Regions from separate parts of the Zafaria sp. Z1313 genome, predicted to be linked through region 1. Evidence: riboswitches for the same ligand, from Rfam matches in the RefSeq annotation. Region 1 holds a riboswitch; the other holds the start of a gene.
What was found. A riboswitch is a leader RNA that binds a small molecule or an ion and turns the genes downstream of it on or off. The one in region 1 is predicted to bind thiamine pyrophosphate.
Positions count from the first base shown of each region.

Region 2: linked by a shared signal. The riboswitch ahead of thiM (hydroxyethylthiazole kinase) and the one ahead of thiC (phosphomethylpyrimidine synthase ThiC) in region 1 are both predicted to bind thiamine pyrophosphate.

Region 1 is NZ_JBNWUK010000012.1:31,268-38,528, forward strand. It holds gene ACQ3I4_RS11695 (PadR family transcriptional regulator) at 1-262, shown strand, start outside; gene ACQ3I4_RS11700 (alpha/beta fold hydrolase) at 259-1,116, shown strand; gene thiC (phosphomethylpyrimidine synthase ThiC) at 1,189-2,991, opposite strand; TPP riboswitch at 2,989-3,096, opposite strand; gene ACQ3I4_RS11710 (globin domain-containing protein) at 3,272-4,453, opposite strand; gene ACQ3I4_RS11715 (RrF2 family transcriptional regulator) at 4,553-4,987, opposite strand; gene ACQ3I4_RS11720 (hypothetical protein) at 5,015-5,488, opposite strand; gene ACQ3I4_RS11725 (phosphomannomutase/phosphoglucomutase) at 5,485-6,960, opposite strand; gene ACQ3I4_RS11730 (RecQ family ATP-dependent DNA helicase) at 7,127-7,261, shown strand, end outside.
Region 2 is NZ_JBNWUK010000016.1:36,391-43,651, forward strand. It holds gene pgm (phosphoglucomutase (alpha-D-glucose-1,6-bisphosphate-dependent)) at 1-287, shown strand, start outside; gene ACQ3I4_RS13250 (NAD(P)H-dependent oxidoreductase) at 407-961, opposite strand; gene ACQ3I4_RS13255 (aldehyde dehydrogenase family protein) at 1,114-2,601, opposite strand; gene ACQ3I4_RS13260 (hypothetical protein) at 2,671-3,108, opposite strand; gene ACQ3I4_RS13265 (Abi family protein) at 3,299-4,087, shown strand; gene ACQ3I4_RS13270 (hypothetical protein) at 4,088-4,210, shown strand; TPP riboswitch at 4,218-4,313, shown strand; gene thiM (hydroxyethylthiazole kinase) at 4,305-5,126, shown strand; gene thiE (thiamine phosphate synthase) at 5,123-5,827, shown strand; gene ACQ3I4_RS13285 (PfkB family carbohydrate kinase) at 5,824-7,261, shown strand, end outside.

The sequences.
Region 1 (7,261 bases):
CCAGCCGGAGCGGGAGCCGTTCCTGGGCAGGGTGTTCTTCGCCGGCTCGCTCGAGCGCGCCGACGTCGTGGAGCTGCTCCGGGCCCGCCGCCTCGAGGCCCAGGAGCTGCGCGACGCCTACCGCGTGCTGCGGGCGGAGCTCGAGCCCGCCGCGCTGGCCGACCGCCGCAGCTACCTCATGGCCGCGACGCTCGACAACGGCATCATCCACGTCGAGGCGGAGCTGGACTGGCTCGCCTCCGTCGAAGGGAACCTTCCATGAGCCCGTGGCGTCAGCGCGGAGCACCCGCCGAAACCCCCGCCGGGACGGACCCGGCCAGGCCCGATCCGGCGTCGTACCCCGAGATCCACCGCCCCCGGCGCCCGCGCGCCGACGGCCGCCCCGCCCGGACGCTCGTGTTCCTGCACGGCGGCAACGTCGCCAACTGGATGTGGGACCCGCAGGTCAAGGGCTTCGCCGACTACCGCGTGTTCACGCCGCACCTGCCCGGCTTCGGCGCCCGTGCGGCCGAGGACTGGGCCGGGCTGGAGAGCGCCGCGGACGACGTCGCCGCGTTCGTCGCCGACGAGATCGAGGACGGGCGCGTCCACCTCGTGGGGCTCTCGCTCGGGGCGGTCGTCGGCCTGCGCGTCCTGGCCCGCCACCCCGAGCTCGTCGAGAGCGCGGTCTTCAGCGGGGCGGCGGTCCGCCCCGTCGGTCCCGGTGTCCGGGTCGCCGCGGCGGCCCAGCTGCGCTTCTGGGACGCCGAATGGTTCTGGAAGATGCAGGCCGGCGCGTTCGGGATCCCGGCCGACTCGCGCCGCCTGTATTCGGACCACGGGCTAACGCTGCGCCCCGAGAACATGAAGGCCATGATGGAGGAGGTCTACGCCGGCGGCGTGCCCGGGGGGCTCGCGGACTTCGCGGGCCGGCTGCTCGTCGTCGCCGGCGCCAAGGAACCGTCGGTGGTGCGCAAGGGCTTCGCCGAGATCGCCCAGGCCAAGCCGGACGCCGTCTTCCGCCTCGCCCCCGGCATGCACCACCAGTGGAGCATCGAGGACCCGCTCTTCTTCAACGCCATGGTCCGCGCGTGGATCGAGCGCGGCGAGGCGCACCCCCGGCTGCGCGAACCGTAGCCCCCGGGGCCCCGGCGTCGTCCGGATTCAGGACGACGCCGGGGCCCGGCTTCACGGGGCCGGCCCGCCGGGTCAGCCGCGGCCGGCGGCTCCCGGGCCGACGGGGATCGTCGGCTGCAGGTACACGCTCGATCCCGACGCGGCGAACTCGCGGCTCTTGGCGTCCATGCCGGCCTGGATGGCCCCGGCGAGCTCCTCCTGCTCGGCAGCGCCGCCGAACTGCCGGCGGATGTCCTGGGAGATCCGCATCGAGCAGAACTTCGGCCCGCACATCGAGCAGAAATGCGCCGTCTTGGCCGGTTCGGCCGGCAGCGTCTCGTCGTGGAACGCCTCCGCCGTCGCCGGATCCAGTGACAAGGCGAACTGGTCCTTCCAACGGAACTCGAAGCGCGCCTTGGACAGGGCGTCGTCGCGCTCCCGGGCGCCCGGGTGGCCCTTGGCCAGGTCGGCAGCGTGCGCGGCGATCTTGTAGGTGATCACTCCCGTTTTGACGTCGTCCTTGTTGGGCAGGCCCAGATGCTCCTTCGGCGTGACGTAGCAGAGCATCGCCGTGCCGTAGCGGGCGATCTCCGTGGCCCCGATGGCGCTCGTGATGTGGTCGTAGCCCGGCGCGACATCCGTGACGAGCGGGCCGAGGGTGTAGAACGGGGCGCCGTCGCACAGCTCCTGCTGCCGCTCCACGTTCTCCCGCACGAGGTGCAGCGGCACGTGCCCGGGCCCCTCCACCATGACCTGGACGTCGAACTCCCACGCCCGCTTCGTCAGCTCGGCGAGGGTGTCCAGCTCGGCGAACTGGGCGGCGTCGTTCGCGTCCGCGATCGAGCCGGGCCGCAGGCCGTCGCCGAGCGAGAACGCGACGTCGTACCGGGCGAAGATCTCGCACAGCTCGTCGAAGCGCTCGTAGAGGAAGTTCTCGCGGTGGTGGGCCAGACACCAGCCGGCCATGATCGAGCCGCCGCGGGAGACGATCCCCGTGACCCGCTCGGCCGTCAACGGGACGTAGCGCAGCAGCACGCCGGCGTGGATGGTCATGTAGTCCACGCCCTGCTCGCACTGCTCGATCACGGTGTCCCGGAAGACGTCCCAGTCCAGCTTGGCCGCGTCTCCGCCGACCTTCTCGAGCGCCTGGTAGATGGGCACCGTGCCGATCGGGACCGGCGAATTGCGCAGGATCCACTCGCGCGTGGTGTGGATGTCGTCACCCGTGGAGAGGTCCATGACCGTGTCCGCGCCCCAGCGCGTGGCCCACTGCAGCTTGTCCACCTCCTCCGCGATCGAGCTCGTCACGGCAGAGTTGCCGATGTTCGCGTTGATCTTCACGAGGAACGCCTTGCCGATCACCATCGGCTCCGACTCCGGGTGGTTGACGTTCGCCGGCAGGATCGCCCGGCCCGCCGCGAGCTCGCTGCGCACGAGTTCCGGGTCGCAGCCCTCGCGCAGGGCCGCGTAGCGCATCTCCTCGGTGACGAGCCCGGCGCGGGCGTAGTGCATCTGCGTGACCCGCCGGCCCTCGATCGAGCGCCGCGGGACCGGGCGGACGCCCCTCCACTCGGCGGAGGCCGCGCCACGGCGCACGGCCGCCCGGCCGTCGTCGAGCAGCTCGCGGCCGCGCCCCGTGTACTCCTCTGTGTCGCCGCGGCCGGCGATCCACGCGGCGCGGAACGGGGGAAGCCCTTCGAGCGGGTCGCCGCCCGGGCCCGCGGTGCGGTAGACGTGAAGGGGCGGGTTCGGCGTCCCGTCGGGGGAGTCGTCGAGCTCGATCGCCGTGACCGGGACGCGCAGGCCCCGGCCGGGGTCCTCGAGGAACGCCGGGGAGTGCGCCGGATGCTGCTCGGAGGCACGGTGGATGGACGGGTTTTCTCTTGAATCGCTCACGGAGGAGCCCTCACTTCCTACGCCGGCATGACCCGGACAGGTTCGACGGTCGCAGGCGGCGTCAGCCCGATCTCAGCCCCTGCCGGGGCACCCGTGTGGACGGGCCCGAGCCTAGCGCGAAGTGGCCCCGGGCACCAAGTCGGTGCCGCCCCCAAGGCGGCACCGACATCGATTCCCGGCTCCGGCGTGCTCCGCGCCCGAGGGGGCATCGGCGTCGTGCCCCGGCTCCGGCGCGCCCCGTCGCCGCGCCGCCGTGGACGGAACGACGCCGGGGCCCGGCTCAGGCGGCGAGCCAGAGGTCGGGGCCGAAGACCTCGTAGTGGATGCTCGTGGCCGGGATGCCCGCGTCGATCGCCTGGGATCGGACGGCGCGCATAAACGGCAGCGGCCCGCACAGATACAGCGTCGCGTCCGCCGGAAGCTCGAGTCCGGAGAGGTCCATGAGGCCCTCCGCTGCCTCCCACTCGCCGGGGGCGCCCGTTGTGTCCTCGAGCCACAGCCTCAGCTCCGCGTTCGGCAGGGCCTCGACGGCGGAGCGCATCTGCGCCTGGAGCGACCAGCTGTCGGCGCGCTGTTCGGCGTGGAGGACCAGGACCCGGCGCTCGGAGGCCCCGGCCGCGAGGGCCTCGAGGGCGGAGGCGCTGGGTGTGCAGCCGATGCCTGCCGTGGCCAGGACGATCGGCGCGCCGCCGGCGTCGATCGTGAGGTCGCCGTAGGGATTCGAGAGCTCCACGACGTCGCCGATCCCCAGCCCGCGGTGCAGGAACGGGGAGACCTCGCCGCCCTCGTCGAGCTTGGCCGTGACGACGCGCTCGGTCCTCGAGGCGACGTTGCCGGAGAGCGTGTACTGGCGGCACTGCCGCACGCCGTCGGGCAGAGCCACGCGGATCGAGACGTACTGGCCCGGGAGGGCCTCCGTCACCGGGGTGTCGTCGGCCGGGGCGAAGCGGAACGTGGCCGATCCCCCGCCGGCGGCCTCCCGCGCCACGAGGCGCCACGGGGTCCACGCCTTGTCGTTCGCCTGCCGGGCGTAGAGGCCCTTCTCGAGCTTGATGAGCGCGTCGGCCATGAGCCAGTAGACCTCGGTCCAGGCTTCGGCGACCTCGGAGGTGACGGCATCCCCGAGGTCATCGGCGATCGCGGCGAAGAGGTGCTCGTAGACGATCGGGTACTGCTCCTCGACGATCCCGAGCGAGGCGTGCTTGTGGGCGATCCGCGACAGGACGGCCTCGGGCAGGGTGTCCGGGTGCTGCAGGAGATGCGTCGCGAAGGCCGCGATCGAGCCGGCGAGGGCCTTCTGCTGGGTCCCGTTCTTCTGGTTGGCGCGGCTGAAGAGCCCGTCGAGAAGTTCCGGGTGGGCGGCGAACAGGCCCGCGTAGAACTTCCGGGTGATCGCTCCGATGCGCTCGGCGATGACCGGCAGCGTGGCCTCGATGACGGGACGGGACTTCTCGGACAGCATGGCGTCTCCTCGCTGAAAGTGATTACTTGCATTGAGTATGCAAGTTTTATGATTCATTTCTACGCCTCGTAGAAGTTACTCGCAAGTCGGGCGGTCGCGTCAGGGGAAGGTGGGCAGCGGAAGCCGGACGAGGCGCGGATCCCGGGTGAGGTCCGCGATGGTGAGGGGATCGAGCTCCGCGTAGAAGGCCTCGCGCGCCCGGTTGAGCGCCCCGCGGAGGCGGCAGCCCGCGATCAGCGGGCACGCGTGGTCGCCGGAGGTGCAGTCCACGACGTCGGGCTGCTCGTCGAGGCTGCGCAGGAGGGAGCCGACGCTGAGCCCCAGGCCCGCCGGGGTGATCCGCGCCCCGCCCGTGCGCCCGCGCGCCACCTCGAGCGCGCCGCGCCGGCCGAGCTCGAGGACGGCCTTGCTGACGTGGTTGTAGGGGATGCCGATCGCCTCGGCGACGGCGCGGCTCGTGAGCTGCTCTCCCTCCCGGGAGCCGAGCAGCATCAGGATGCGCAGGCAGACGTCGCCGAAGGCGTTGAGCTTCACTCCCTCAGTGTCCCAGCCCGGGCGGGGTCAGCCCCAGATGAGCAGCTCGCCGGCTTCCGCCGCGGGCTCGGCAAAGGCCCACTCGCCACCCTCCGCGGCGGGCGGCGTGTAGGCCTGGACGACGGCGACCGCCCCGCCCTCGCTGTGCTCCGCGTTGGCGTGCACGGCGTCGCGGTCCTCCTCGAGCAGCGTGACGTCGGAGACGAGGGCGATCGCGGTGAAGCCCTCGCGCTGCTGCCCCAGGAGTTCGACGAGGTCGCCCATCATCGCCTCGGCGTCGATGTCCACTTCCGGATCGTCGTCGTCCGCCGGCGGCTGCACGGCGAGGAGGCGCAGCTCGCCCTCGGCTCCGTCCTGGGCCGCTTCCAGGGCGACCGCGAACGGCAGGAAGACCCCGTTGGCCTCGAGCTGCTCGCGGGCGACGCCGAGGGCCGTGCCCAGGACGCGGTTCAGCTGCAGGTGGGCCTCGGGGCCCAGCTCGGTGATGCGGTTCTCGCTCATGCGGTGCTCCTGACGATCTCGAGGACGGCGTCGCGGACGCGTTCCATGGTCTGGGGGTCCCTCGCCTCGCCGTTGTAGCGCAGGAAGGGCTCGGTGTTGGAGGGGCGGAGGTTGAACCAGAAGGAGCCGTCCGCCGCGGCGATCGTGGTTCCGTCGAGGCGTTCGACGACGGTGCCGGCGCCCTTGAGGCCCTCCGCGTCGAGGGCGATCGTTCCGCGGCCGCCGTTGCCGTCGTGGCCGGCGGCGAAGGCCCCGAGCACGCGGGCCACGGCCGCGTCCTTGTCTTCGATCCGCGAGTTCAGCTCGCCGGAGGCGAAGTAGGGCTCGTACTCCTCGGCCAGCGCCGAGAGCGGGCGCTCCTGCCCGCCCAGGGCCGCCAGGACGTGCATCGCCGCGAGCATGCCGGTGTCGGCATTGAAGAAGTCGCGGAAGTAGTAGTGGGCCGAGTGCTCGCCGCCGAACACGGCGCCCTCGGCCGCCATCACGGCCTTGATGAACGAGTGTCCCACCCGCGTGACCACGGGGCGTCCGCCGTCGTGCTCCACGAGCTCGGGCACCGCCCGGGAGGTGATCAGGTTGTGGATGACCACCGGGGCCTCCTCGCCCGCGGCCTTCGCGCGGGCGATTTCGCGGCGGGCCACGAGCGCGGTCACCGCCGAGGGCGAGACCGGGGCGCCGAGCTCGTCGATCACGAAGCAGCGGTCCGCGTCGCCGTCGAACGCCAGGCCGATGTCCGCCCCGTGCTCCACGACCGCGGCCTGCAGGTCCCGCAGGTTCTCCGGCTCCAGCGGGTTGGCCGGATGGTTCGGGAAGGTGCCGTCCAGCTCGAAGTACAGGGGCACGATCTCCAGCGGAAGACCCGGCAGCAGGGCGTCCCCGAGCACGGCCGGCGTCGTCATGCCCGCCATCCCGTTGCCGGCGTCGACGACGACCTTCAGCGGCCGGATGCCGGACAGGTCCACGAGCGAGCGCAGGTACGCGGCGTAGTCCGCGAGCACGTCGACGTCCCCGACCCGGCCCTGCGGGGCGTCCCCGGAGACCGGCAGGCCCTCGGCCAGGTAGGACTGGGCGACATCCCGGATCCGGTACAGGCCGGTATCGGAGGAGACCGGGACCGCGCCGGCCAGGGCCATCTTCATCCCGTTGTACTCGGCCGGGTTGTGGCTCGCGGTGAACACCACGCCCGCCGCGTCCAGGATCCCGCACGCGAAGTAGAGCTCGTCGGTGGAGATCAGCCCGAGCATCCGCACGTCGGCGCCCCGGTAGGCCGCCCCGCGCGCGAAGGCGCGGGAGAACGCCGGAGACGACGGACGCATGTCCCCGCCGACCAGCACCGTGGAACCGGCCAGGCCCAGGACGTCCACGAAGGCCGCGCCGACGGCCTCCACGCTCTCCTCGGTGATGGTCTCGCCCACGATCCCGCGCACGTCGTAGGCCTTGAAGGACTCGGAAAGATCAATCTCGCTCTGCACGGGTTCGAGCTTAGCCGCTGCCGGTGACGCTTCGGCCCCGCGGCCCGTGAGATGCCGGCTGAGTCCGACCGGCACCGCTCCTCCACAACGCCCCGGGACCCCGTCCCGCTCCACAGCCCCGGGCCGGCGGGCCGAAGCGTCGGCAGCGGCTGGAATACTGGGGCGCATGGTTGAGACGACGACGGGTACGGGACTTCGGGAGAGCGCGACGGCGGTGCTGCGCCGCCTCGTGGGGCGGGAGGACGCCGACTTCCACGACGGGCAGTTCGAGGCGATCGAGGCCCTCGTCGACGGGGGACGG
Region 2 (7,261 bases), on a different contig from region 1:
CCGCGGCGAACCGGGCGCAGAAGGCGGCCCTGGGCAGGCTGTCCGCCGCGGACGTGCCGGCGACCGAGCTCGCGGGCGAATCGATCACGGCCAAGCTCACCGAGGCGCCGGGCAACGGCGCGGCGATCGGGGGCCTGAAGGTCACGACCGAGAGCGCCTGGTTCGCAGCCCGCCCGTCCGGGACGGAGGACGTCTACAAGATCTACGCCGAGTCCTTCAAGGGCGCCGAGCACCTGGCGCTGGTCCAGGCGGAGGCCAAGGCGCTCGTCGACTCCGTCATCGGCTGAGCGGCGCCGGACCGGCAGGGCCTGACCGTACGACGCCGGAGCCGGGCTTCCGCTGCCTGCGGAAGCCGGGCTCCGGCGTCGTACTGGGTCTGGAACCGGGCGGGGCGCCCGGGGCGGCCCTAGTTGCTCTCGGCGGCGGCGCGCAGGCCCTCGAGGACCTGGGCGACCTGACCGGCGACCTCGGAATCGTCCTTCGGGTGCAGCTCGGCGAAGCGGACCACGGAGTTCGGGATGGAGAGCTTGACGTCCTCGAGCACCTTGGCGCCGGCGATGCCGACGGCCTTGCGGGCCTCGTCCTGGGCCCACACGCCGCCGAACTGGCCGAACGCGGTGCCGATCACGGCCGCCGGCTTGTCCTTCACGGCGCCGGCGCCGAAGGGGCGGGACAGCCAGTCGATGGCGTTCTTCAGCACGGCCGGCATGGTGCCGTTGTATTCCGGGGAGACCAGGAGCAGGGCGTCGGCCCCGGCCGCGGCGGCGCGCAGCTCGGCGACGCCTTCCGGAAGCGCGCCCTCGACGTCGACGTCCTCGTTGTAGAAGGGGAGCTTCTCCAGGCCGGAGTACACGTTGACGTCGACGCCCTCGGGGGCGTGCTCGGCCGTGGCCTCGGCGAGCTTGACGTTGGTGGAGCCGTTGCGGAGGGACCCGACGAGGGTGAGGACGGTGGTTGCCATGGTGGTCTCCTGGGGAGTCGGTGGACCAGTCCGCAGACTGGTTGATTTTTCAAGGGATTCAACCGCGCGGCCCTCCGCACTGTTCCCGGACCGGGGGTGACCCTTGCCACATGGACGGTGGCTCCGCCCGGTGGGAAATGCCGGCCCCGACGCTACAGGAGGTCCCGGAGGAGCTTTGACTTGGCCCAGCCATGCGGCGGGTAGACGGCCTTGAGCGTGTCCACCATGGCCGTCTTGGAGAGCACGGGGCGCTGCTGGCTGAACGTTTCGAAGCCGTAGCGGCCGCGGTAGTTGCCCATCCCCGAGGCGCCCGCGCCGCCGAACGGCAACCCCAGGACGCCGGCGTGCAGGTTGCAGACGTTGAGCCCGATCGCCCCCGCCCGCACCTGGTCCTCGAAGGCCGTCTGCAGGCGCGGCTTCTCGCTGAACAGGTAGGCCGCCAGCGGCGTGGGGCGGGAATTGACGAACCGCACCGCCGCGTCGAAGGAGTCCACGCGGAGGATCGGCAGGATCGGGCCGAAGATCTCCTCCTGCATCACGGGCGCGTCCGCGGGGACCCCGGTCAGGAGGGTGGGCTCGATGTAGCGTTCGATCGGGTCCACGGTGCCGCCGGTCACGGTGGTTCCGGGGTCGGCGTGGGCGTCGTCGAGGAAGCGGTTGAGGCGGCGGAACGCGGCGTCGTTGACGATCCGCCCGTAGTCGGAGCTCTTGGCCGGGTTGCGCCCGTAGAAGGACGTCACGGCCTTCGCCAGCTGCTTCTCGAGGGCGTCCGCGGCGGGGCCGACGGCGAGGACGTAGTCCGGCGCGATGCAGGTCTGGCCGGCGTTCATGAACTTGCCGAAGGCGATCCGTCGCGCGATCGCGGGCACGTTGCCGTCGACGACGACGGCGGGGCTCTTGCCGCCGAGCTCGAGCGTCACGGGGGTGAGGTGCTCGGCGGCGGCCCGGGCGACGATCTTCCCGACGCGTTCCCCGCCGGTGTAGAAGATGTGGTCCCACGGCTCGGCGAGCAGGGCCTGGCTGGCCTCGGCACCGCCCTCGACGACGGCGACGGCCCGCGGGTCCAGGAACAACGGGATGAGGCGGGCCATCAGCGCGGACGTTGCGGGGGCCTGCTCGGAGGGCTTGAGGACCACGCAGTTGCCGGCGGCGAGCGCGGCGACCATTGGGCAGAGCAGCAGCTGCAGCGGGTAGTTCCACGGTCCCAGGATCAGCACGAGGCCCTTGGGCTGGGGCTCCACCTTGGCGGTGGCGGGCTGCATGGACAGCGGGGCGCGGACGTGGCGGGCCGCCATCCACTCGGTGAGGTAGAGCTGGGCGTGGTCGATCTCGCTGCGCAGCAGGTCCAGCTCGGTCAGCTTCGCCTCGATCGCGGGCTTGCCGAGGTCCTCGGCGAGCGCGGCGAGGATGTCCTCCTCGTGCGCCTCGAGCATCCGCTCGAGGCTGCGCAGCTGCGCGGCGCGGTGGCGGCGCGTGTGCATCAGGCGGGAGTGGCTGGAGTCGCGCAGCCGGGCGACGGTCTCGGCGACGCCGGGGACGTGCGGGGCGCCCGCCTCGGCGCCCCGTCCGGCGTCGTCCTGCTCCTGGTCCGGCGCGACGTCGGCCGGAGGGCGCGGCTTGCCGCGAGAGAAAAGTCCCATGCCCCGACCTTAGCGCCTCGGGTTACCCCGCGGTACGGCCGCCGGCCGCATGACGGGCGGCATGCCGGGCTACGGCTGGCTGCCCCAGAAGACGTCGCCGCCCGTGCAGTCGCGGGGCCGTTCGCCGTCCAGGGGCATGATGCCGCCGCCGAGGGAGATGAGGTCGCCGAGGCCGAGCTGCTTCTTCCCGGGGACCTGCACCACGCCGGCCTCCAGGGTGGTCCCGTGCGGGAACACCACCAGCACGGGGCCCGAGCCGTCGCGGGGGGCGACGACGGCACACCCGCCCTCGTCGACCGCGAGGTTGCCCTGCAGGAGCGCGTCCATGTGCGCGTCCGGCTCCTCGGCCAGGGCCAGGAGCTTCATCCCGGAGTCCTCCAGCAGCACCGTGCCACTGGGCGCGGCCGCGGCGCCTCCGCCACCGTCCCCCGAACAGCCGGCCAACGCCAGCCCCAACAACGCCGCCCCGGCGATCATGCGCCGGCGGTCCCCCCACGATGCCTTCATGCCCCCATCCCAGCATCCCGGCGCCGGGGCGGCAAGAGCGGCTGGATTCCGCCGACGATCGAGTTCGCTCTCGGCCAGATGCCCGCCATTCACTCCGATCGTTCCAGGGGGAGTGCGTGGTATGGTTTCCTCATCATGATCAGCCCGCTCGCCTCACGGCTCGGGCTGATTTTCTTTAACCGGAGGACCATTGGCTGAGTACACCAAGCAGTGGCTTTCGGTCGAGGACCAGGTCGCAAAACTTGCCTCTCGCGGTGTCGGGATCCCTGAGGGCAGCAGCGGTGCGCAACTGCCGCGCCAGGTCGGATACTACCGGCTGACCGGCTACCTCTATCCGTTCCGCGCTTCGGAGACGTATGTGGACGATGACGGCCGTGCACGGGTGAGGGTCCTGAACCACTACCGGCCCGGCACATCCATCGGGGACGCCGCGGCGCTCATCGACTTCGAACGGCGGCTGCGGATGCTGATCCTGGAGGGGATCGAGAGGATTGAGGTCTCGCTCCGCATGCAGATCGGGTACGTGCTGGGCCGCCGCTCCGCCTTCGCCCATCTCGAGCCCGGCACGTTCGTCGCGGCCTTCACGGACCCCCAGATGGACCCGGAAACCGGAGCATCGCTGCCGAGCCGGCACGAGCAATGGACCACCCGGATCGCGAGCCTGAACTACGTGAGAAACGTAGCGGCCCACCACGCGCGGATCTTCAACCGCAAGCTGGTCACCGCTCCGAAGCGGCCCGGCAAAGGGCAAGTTCCCCTCCTGGACCACCTCAGGGATGAGGAGTCCTCCAAGCAGGTCTTTGGCCTGTACAACGTCCTGGCCGTGATGGCCTACCTGCTCCGTACGATCGATCCGAACAGCGCCTGGGCCGGCCGCGTCGTCGAACTCATTGGCTCGTTCCCTCGAGTCGGATACGTGACCCCTCGATCCATCGGAGTGCCCGATGACTGGACGAGTCTGGGCCTCTGGCAGCCCTAGATGATCGAGTCCGAATGGCTCCGGCACGCCCGGCAGCACTTGCCGGACCTGTTCCCGAACCTGCTGCACCAGGACCGCCACCTGCTCGGGCCCGGGCTGGCTCCCCCGCTGCCCGCCGGGTAGGCTCGCCAGCAGTGACTCGGGGTGTCCGCCGCGCGGACTGAGAACACACCCGTACACACCTGATCTAGTTCGTACTAGCGGAGGGATGTCGCTCATGGACCACCGTGCGCCCACGCATCTTCAGCAAGACGCCGGCGCGCCCGGCACCGTCCTGGAGCGCCTGCGCTCCGCCACCCCCCTGGTGCAGTGCCTGACCAACGCCGTGGTCACCAACTTCACCGCCAACGTCCTGCTCGCCGCCGGCGCCGCGCCCGCCATGGTCGACGTGCCCGGCGAGGCCGGCGACTTCGCGCGGATCGCCTCCGCCGTCCTGGTGAACCTCGGCACCCCGCACCGGGAGCAGCGCGAGGCCATGATGGAGGCCGCCCGCGCCGCCCACGAGTACGGCACGCCGTGGGTCCTGGACCCCGTCGCCGTCGGCCCCCTCGCCCTGCGCACCGACTTCGCCCACTTGCTCCTGGAGCTGAACCCCGCGGTGATCCGCGGCAACGCCTCGGAGATCATGGCCCTGGCCGGCAGCGGGGCCGGCGGTCGCGGCGTCGACTCCACGGACGCCGTCGAAGCCGCCCTGCCCGCCGCCCGCGCGCTCAGCGAACGCACGGGCGCCGTCGTCGCCGTCTCCGGCCCCGTCGACCTGGTCACGGGACCGGGCGGGACGCTGCACGTCCACGGCGGCAGCGAGCTGCTCACCCGCGTCACCGGGGGCGGCTGCGCCCTCGGCGCGCTCGTCGCCGCCTGCGTCGCCTCCCACGGCGACCCGCTCCAGGCCACCGCGGCAGCGCACGCCTGGTACTCGGCCGCGGCGGAGGACGCCGCGGCGACGGCGGGCGGCCCGGGGACGTTCGCCCCCGCCTTCCTCGACGCGCTGGCGGGAACGACGCCGGAGCGGCTCGCCTCCGCGGGAGCCGTGCGATGAGCGCCGCGCAGAACGCCGTGTTCCACCACGGCTCCTTCCGCCTGGGCACCTACCTCGTCGCCGACTCGGCCAGCACGGCCGGGCGCCCGCTGCCGGAGGTCGTCGCCGCGGCCGTCGCCGGCGGCGTGGACATGGTCCAGCTGCGCTGCAAGGACGTCCCCGCCCGGGACTTCCTGGCCCTGGTCCTCGCCACGGCCCGGCACACCGCCGGGCGAGCGGCCCTGATCGTCAACGACCGGGTGGACGTCTTCCTCGCCGCGCGGGACGCCGGAGCCGTCGTCGACGGCATGCACATCGGCCAATCGGACCTGCCCGCCGACGCCGTGCGCCGCCTGATCGGGCCCGCCGCGATCCTGGGCCTCAGCGCGTCGCGGACCGCCCAGTTCGAGGCCGTCGCCGCCCTGCCGGAGGGGACCGTGAGCTACCTGGGCACGGGGGCCGTCCGCCCCACGCCCACCAAGAAGGACCACCCGGAACCGCTCGGCTTCGAGGGCCTGGCCGCGCTCACGGCCCGGGCCCCGCTGCCGTGCGTCGCGATCGGCGGGCTGGCCCACGGCGACGCCGCGGCCGTCCACGCCGCCGGGGCCGCCGGGATGGCGATCGTCCGGGCGGTGTGCGCCGCCGGGGATCCGGAGGCCGCGGCCCGTTCCCTGGCCGCCGAGTGGGCGGCCGTCACCCACCCCGGGGAGGCAAGCGCATGAGCGTCCCCAACATCCTCTCCGTCGCCGGCTCCGACCCGTCCGGCGGCGCCGGCATCCAGGCCGACCTGAAGTCGATCGCCGCGTGCGGCGGCTACGGCATGGCCGCCGTCACCGCGCTCACCGCGCAGAACACGCGCGGCGTCACCGGCGTCCACGTCCCGCCCGCCGCGTTCCTCGCCGAGCAGCTCGCCTCGGTCTCCTCCGACGTCCGGATCGACGCCGTGAAGATCGGCATGCTCGCCTCCGCGGAGCTCATCGACACCGTCGCCGCCTGGCTGCGCGCCCTGCGCGGGGGCGCCCCCGGGGACGACGCCGGAGCCCCCGTCGCCAGGGACGGCACCGAAGCCGCGGGTCCGGGCGGGCGGCGGGGCACCGGCGTCGTCCTGGATCCGGTGATGGTCGCCACGAGCGGCGACCGGCTGCTCGACGCCGACGCGGAGGCGGCGCTGCACGCCCTGCTGCCGCTCGCCGACGTCGTCACCCCCAACGTGCCCGAGCTCGCCGTCCTCACGGGCAGCGCCCCCGCCCCCACGTGGGACGAGGTCCTGGACCAGGCGCAACGGCTCGCCGCGCGGCACGGCGTCCTGGTGCTCGCCAAGGGCGGTCACCTCGCCGCGGACGGGCGCTGCCGCGACGCGCTCGTGGGCGCCGACGGGGTCCTGCTGGAGCTCGACGGCGTGCGCGTCGACACCGCCAACACGCACGGCACCGGGTGCTCGCTCTCCTCCGCCCTCGCCACGCTCTTCGCCCGCACCGGGTCCTGGACCGACGCCCTGCGGCTGGCCAAGCCGTGGCTCGAGGGGGCCCTGCGCGGGGCGGACCGGCTCGACGTCGGCGGCGGGCACGGGCCCGTGGACCACCTCGGCGCCCTCTGGGCCGGGCAGCGGCCCCCGTCCACGGACGCGCTCCTGTCCACGTGGTGGGACGGGATCGCCGGCCTGCGCGCGGGCATCGACCGGCTCGCGTTCATCCGCGGGCTCAAGGACGGGACGCTGGACCGCACCGACTTCGAGCACTACCTGGCCCAGGACGCCCTGTACCTGCGCACCTACGCGCAGGTCCTCTCCCGGGCCTCCGAACTCGCCCCGAACCCCCGGGAGCAGCGCTTCTGGGCCGCGGGAGCGCACGCGTGCCTCGAGGAGGAGCTGGTCCTGCACCGCACGCGGCTCGGCGGCGCGGAGCTGCCCGCGCCCACCGCGACGACGGCCGCCTACCTGAACCACCTCACCGCCTCCGGGCGCGGCTACCCCGAGCTCGTCGCCGCGATCCTGCCCTGCTACTGGCTCTACCAGGACGTGGGCTCGCGCCTCGCGGGGGCCGCGCACCCGGACCACCCCTACGGAGACTGGCTCGCGACCTATTCCTCCCCGGAGTTCGACGCGGCCACGCGGGACGCGATCGCGATCGTCGAGCTCACTGCTGCCCGGGCCCGCC